DNA from 2 places in the Paenibacillus lentus genome. Region 2 is predicted to be linked to the other one. Evidence: riboswitches for the same ligand, from Rfam matches in the RefSeq annotation. Region 2 holds a riboswitch; the other holds the start of a gene.
The links. A riboswitch is a leader RNA that binds a small molecule or an ion and turns the genes downstream of it on or off. The one in region 2 is predicted to bind cyclic di-AMP.
Positions count from the first base shown of each region.

Region 1: it holds a riboswitch for cyclic di-AMP, as region 2 does, so the genes downstream of both, EIM92_RS04525 (resuscitation-promoting factor) here and EIM92_RS15690 (3D domain-containing protein) in region 2, are expected to answer to the same signal.

Region 1 covers NZ_CP034248.1:986,238-989,361, forward strand. Annotated here, with positions in the region: gene rnmV (ribonuclease M5) at 1-343, opposite strand, end outside; gene EIM92_RS04525 (resuscitation-promoting factor) at 456-1,592, opposite strand; cyclic di-AMP (ydaO/yuaA leader) riboswitch at 1,846-2,072, opposite strand; gene EIM92_RS04530 (TatD family hydrolase) at 2,287-3,054, opposite strand; gene EIM92_RS04535 (HD domain-containing protein) at 3,072-3,124, opposite strand, start outside.
Region 2 covers NZ_CP034248.1:3,478,783-3,481,906, forward strand. Annotated here, with positions in the region: partial or broken gene EIM92_RS15680 (amino acid ABC transporter permease) at 1-566, shown strand, start outside; gene EIM92_RS15685 (amino acid ABC transporter ATP-binding protein) at 553-1,275, shown strand; cyclic di-AMP (ydaO/yuaA leader) riboswitch at 1,439-1,618, shown strand; gene EIM92_RS15690 (3D domain-containing protein) at 1,621-2,295, shown strand; gene EIM92_RS15695 (polysaccharide deacetylase family protein) at 2,417-3,124, opposite strand, start outside.

The DNA of each region.
Region 1 (3,124 bases), 2.5 Mb from region 2:
CGGCAGGTACAGTTTCCGTATGCACACGCGCTAGCGCCTCCCGAATGGCTTCAGGAGAAGCGTTCTCCACACCGATATCACCACGGCGCGTAGCATCAGCCTCCCGTAGGAAGGCATGCTTGCAGCCGGGGACCTTGTTTGCGACGATTTTCCGGATGCGCTCCCCGGCATGGTCTGGATCGGTCAGAATGATGACCCCTCGACGCTCCTGAGCCAATGCAATTTTGCGCAGCACCGTCTCATTGACGGCCGAGCCTCCAGTTTCGATCGTATCGGCCTTTACGGCCCGCTTAACGGCGACGGTATCATCCCGTCCTTCCACGACAATGACCTCTTTGATCATGAGAAATTTACCTTCTTCCTCATACGCAAAAAGAAGAGGACTTCTCCTCTTCTTTACATACCTTTTTCATTTATCTATAGTATCTTATTCCCTTTACAAAGTAAAACAGGAATTAGTTCAATTCTGGTTTATTTGGCCCGATCACATAGACGGTACGTCCTTTTTTGCGACCGAAGTTTTTTGCTGATTTCAGACTATCGAAATAAACGTCCATCTTATTGCCCTTAATGGCGCCGCCTGTATCTTCGGCTCTACGGAACCCAATGCCTTCGATATACACCCACCAGCCCATAGGTACGACGCTCTTATCCACGGCAATCGTTCTGCCTTCCGTTACACGAGTACCAGAGGCAGTCTTCGTGCCGATCCCGTCCTCCTCGGCGGAATAAGCGGTTAATGTGACGTTTTTAAGCACCTTTTTATATTTAAATGAGACGCCGCCTTTGGTTGTCGTTCCGCTGATATCCACTTGATCCTTAGTACGAGTAATATTAGCGGCAAGCACAGCCTCTGGCTTAGGCTTCGTACCGACAGCAACCACTTTATCCTGAGCCTTCTTCTCAATTTCTTTGCCCAGCCAATGCTTAGATACGAAATTTCCGTCTTCATACACTTTTTCAACGTGATGAACAACTATTCCCTCATTGCCCTGCTGAAGCACCTTCGTCTGTCCCTTCTCCAAATTAGGATCAGAGGTCTTAATGACATTGAATGGCACTGTCTCTTTGGTCTGTACCGTATGCTTAGCTACACGTACCACTTTAATCTTGAGATCGGAAGTAACTTTACTGCTTAGCTCCGGGGTTACTTTATCATCTGGATTCAACTTAATACCAAGCTCATTGATAATACCCTGCACACTGGATTGAGTCGTTAAATGCGATTTCGTTGCACCGTCCACGCTCACCTGGACCGGGACCGCCCTTACGATAACGATCCGATCTCCCTCTTTGAGAGAACTTTCGAGCGAACGCGATATGGTATCGCCTTGACTCAGCACGATAGAATGTTCATCCAGTACTTGATTTACTAAAGATTTGCGGGTCTCGATCTCTTGAATCTCCCCGTCCACCACTAAATAAATGTTCTTGCTGCTGCCATTCAACCAAATTAGAATGACGATAATCGCTGCGACAGTTAACAGAGTAACGACCGATATTTGACGTAGATTCTCATGCTTCCATCGTAATGCGTAAGACATACTGGATGAGCGCGATTCATGGGTCTCTTCTTTCTGGAAAATGCCCACTTTCCGTCCTCCTTCATAGTCCCGCCCTAGGTCATGCATGATTAAATGTTGACGTGACTATTTCCGTTTTTTACGAAATGCTAGAGGTTCAGCATCCCGCATCCTGACCCAGTCTGGTCGGCATTAGTCACCTCCTGTTATAGAACAGTATGATGACCCTATTACAATTATTCAAAACAAAAGAAGCCGAAAGAAAGAGTTAGAGCAACTCTTTCGTGGCTTCCTGAAGTTCTAGGTGTAATAGGTGCACGAAGTTGCCTCTCTTGACACGCTTACGAGGTTAGCTGTCGGGTTCGGACGAAGAGAGCCGCCCTTTCTCAGTTCATTCGCTCATGGCGCAATGACCTCGAATTCACCCCAAAGATCCTGCAAAGAAATCAAATACGGCAAGATGTCTTCGTTGACTGTATGAAGAATAGTTCATCAAGACCGTATCCGGTTCCCCCGTTCTCCGAAATGGAGACTCAGCGAGACTGGTTCATGGAACATGATTCGATGGCCGCCTCAATACTTCAAACTCGGCCAAATCGATCACTGAAAAGATTCTATCCTGTTTTGATGCATGTTGTAAAGGACGAATCAAGAACGTTTTCTTAAGAAAAAGGTTAAAAAAATGTAATAGACTCGGGGTTTCAGATTAAAATGTATTAATCTTTCCTGAAATCTCTTCTTTTCACCCCTTTTCCTCCCGTTTTCATCGTATGGAAAATCGTTCCATTGCATTTCGAGTTGTAATTTCTGCAATTTCCTGGAAGGACAACCCTTTTAATTCAGCAGCCGCTTCAGCCACTAAATGGACATAAGCGGATTCATTTCTTTTCCCGCGATAAGGATGTGGTGTCAGATATGGAGCATCCGTCTCAAGTAATAAACGATCGATTGGTGTTTGCTTCAACACCTCTTTAGGCTGCTTTGCATTCTTGAACGTAATCGGGCCTCCGAAGGACAAGTGAAATCCCATATTTAGACATAATTTGGCGGTTTCCCAGCTTCCCGAAAACGAATGCATTACCCCGCCGACTTCATGCGCCTTCTCTTCCCGTAAAATCCGAACCGTATCCTCATGAGCGTCACGGTTATGAATAACGATGGGCATGCCAAGCTCCCGAGCCAAACCGATTTGCTTACGAAATACGGCATGCTGCACATCCTTTGGTGATGTATCCCAATAATAATCAAGACCGATTTCCCCAATAGCCACAACTTTCTCATGACGACACAATTCAGCAATCCAGTCCAGATCCGCTTCTTGCATCGTAATGGCATCCTGGGGATGCCAGCCGATGGCAGCGTAAATGAAATCATAGTTCTCGGCCAGCTTCATCGTGGTAGGGATCGTCTCTCGATTAAAGCCGACATTAATCATGCGCGTAATCCCCTGCTCCACCGCGCGAGCAATCGTTTCCTCCCGATCCTCGTCAAATTGCTTCGCATCCAAATGTGTATGTGTATCTATCAACATAGCAATCTCCTCCTAAATTAACGCTCCTGGCCAAAAATCTGCGACAATTCCACAGGCAGACGATGCCAAA
Region 2 (3,124 bases):
TTATTCTTGGTATGTTCATCGCATTGATTCGTATGGCGCCTTGGGGGATCGTCCGCTTTATCGGACACGCCTGGGTAGAATTTCTACGAGGCACTCCAATGCTTGTTCAGCTAATGATTATTCACTATGGCTTAGCGTACATGTTCGATATTAATTTTGATCCCATTCAATCCGGGGCAATTACGCTGTCGATCAATAGCTCCGCTTATTTAGCAGAAATCTTCCGGGCGGGCATTCAAGGTGTGGACCGCGGGCAGAGCGAAGCCGCTCGATCTCTCGGAATGACGAAGGGGCAGACGATGCGCTTCATTGTTATTCCGCAGGCCATCAAAAATGTGCTCCCTGCGATCGGGAATGAATTCGTAGTAATCGTTAAGGAATCCTCGATTGTTTCTTTTATCGGAGTGACCGAAATTATGTTTCAGGCAGGCGCGGTACAAGGGATTACGTATAATGGTATGCTTCCATATCTGATCGTCGCCGTAATGTATTTCATCGTTACATTTACACTTTCCCGAATTTTGGGGCGGTTCGAAAGGAGATTGCAGGCTAGTGATAACCGTTAAGGATTTGCATAAAAAATTCGGTCAATTGCATATTTTGAAAGGCATTGATCTGGAAATTAAACGCGGCGAGGTTGTCGTCGTCATTGGACCGAGCGGGTCGGGTAAAAGTACATTTCTTCGCTGTTTGAACCGGCTTGAAGAGCCGACCAGCGGCGAAATTATTTTTGAGGGCGAGCTTATTACAGAGAAACGCCACAATATCAACAAGACCCGTGAAAAGATGGGGATGGTGTTCCAACATTTTAATTTGTTCCCTCATAAGACGGTATTGGACAACATTTTAATGGCTCCGATGAAGGTCAAGAAACAGAACAAGACTGAGGCTCAGGCCAAAGCGCTAGAGCTGCTGCGAAAGGTGGGCTTGGAAGACAAGAGTGCTGCTTATCCATCCCAACTGTCGGGCGGTCAGAAGCAGCGTATTGCGATAGCCCGTGCCTTAGCGATGGAGCCTCATGTGATGCTGTTTGATGAACCGACGTCAGCTTTAGATCCCGAGATGGTGGGGGAGGTACTTGAAGTCATGAAGGGATTGGCCTTAGGCGGAATGACGATGGTCATCGTCACTCACGAAATGGGTTTTGCCCGAGAGGTAGGCGATCGTATTCTGTTTATGGATCAGGGTGTCGTCATCGAGCACGGCACCCCGCAGCAGGTGTTCGGTTCGCCTCGCAACCAGCGAACGCAAGATTTCTTAAGTAAAGTGCTATAAATAATAAAGCGAGTGTACGAGCATGACCGAGGGTCGTGCTTTTTTTGCTGTGGAGGAAATTATTTAATTTTTGTCATAGCTATTGAAATGAATAATCGTTGATAATACTGGGTTTATTTCCATTGGTAACATTTGCATCCTCTACAGGTTACAATTTTGTGATATATTTAATTTGCCAAAACACTGCTAAGGCAGGTGCGGGGGACGATTTTTGACAAGCTGATGTATCCATGATGAGGAATAGCATCGTTTTGTCTAGGGGTGAAGCACAGATATTTTGTGCCGGGAGCTGTCCTTTTTTCCGAATCCGACAACTAACCTCGCAGGCGTTAAAGGAGGAGCAGCATGTTAAAACAGCTTAGATTTCGTAAATTGGCGATGGGATTGAAGACAGCAGTGATAGCAGTGGGATTAATGGGAGCGCTGAACGCCATGCCAGCTTACGCGGATTCAGTACATACGGCAAAGGACGGAGATACATTTTATCTCTTGGCCAAGCAGTACGGAGTCAATTTGGACAAGCTTATGAAAGCGAATCCGAGCATTGAGGCAAAAAATATTTATGAAGGATTGAAGATTACGATTCCGGGTCAAAGCGTGCAGGTATTTTCTGCTCCAGAGAAAAAAGTGGATGCGCTTTCTTCGCTGAAAGTATTTTCAGCGGATCGGGTTGTTCAAGCCTGGGGGAAAACGTTCAATTACAAGTCTACTATTCATGTAAAGGCTACGGCTTACTCCGCTGCGGCGAGCGAGAACGGAAAATGGGGGCCTGTTGACTATTACGGCAATCCATTGAAACTCGGTACGATTGCTGTGGACCCCAAAATTATTCCGATGGGTACAAAGGTGTTAGTCACCGGTCATAACCATCCTGATTTACCGAAAAATGCGTTTGTCGCTACGGCGATGGATCAAGGCGGCGCGATTAAAGGTAATCGCATCGATATATTTATTCCGGCCAGTCCACAGAAAGTAAGTCAGTTCGGCTTTCAGGATGTGAAGCTATACGTTTTGGATTAAGTGAGAATAAGAAATCTTATTAATTGAGTCATCGTGAAAAGGATGTTCCGCTTGCAAGGTCAGAGATTAGACCAGCCGGGATGTCCTTTTTGCGTTTTCTTGGCACTTACCGGACTTCACTTCATAAAGCTTTCTCTTGATGTAGGAGCTCGGAAATAGTGACGAAACAGTATCCCCGATTTCGCAGAATGCGGATAATGTCGGGCAAAGCTTCGACTGTTCCCGACAAGTTAGATCCCACGCCGCCACCAGCGTGCTGTAGAACGATAGCCCCTGGCCCGACCGCGCTGAGCACGTTATGTTTAACTTTTTCTTTATCGAGCGCCTTCCAATCCAAGGAATCAACGTTCCAGTTGATAATTTTGTAGCCTTGTTGCTTAGCCCATTTTAGCTGCTCTTCGTTGATTTCCCCGTAAGGAGGGCGGATGAAGCGAGGCTTGTAGCCGACAATCTTCTCAATTATCTTCTCGGCTCGCCTGATTTCATTTTTAAAATCTAGCGCAGACTTCTTCTTGAATAAAGGATGGCTGTAGGAATGATTGCCGACGATATGCCCTTCCCGGTGAATTCTTTTCAGTAGTTCGGGATGCTTCTTCGCTCGATTACCCACGACGAAAAAGGTCGCTTTAACTCCATGCTGCTTTAATATATCCAACACTTTTGGGGTGAAGCGGGGATCTGGCACATCATCGAAGGTCAGGGCGATTTGCTTCACATGCGGGCCGCTGAATTTGAAGGTTTCAGAATATTTGCTGTGCAGCTCTCCAAGTGTCATAGGTCTAGCTTCTGTGGCAACAGATTGTTCGGAGGAGGTGGTATCATGGGATGG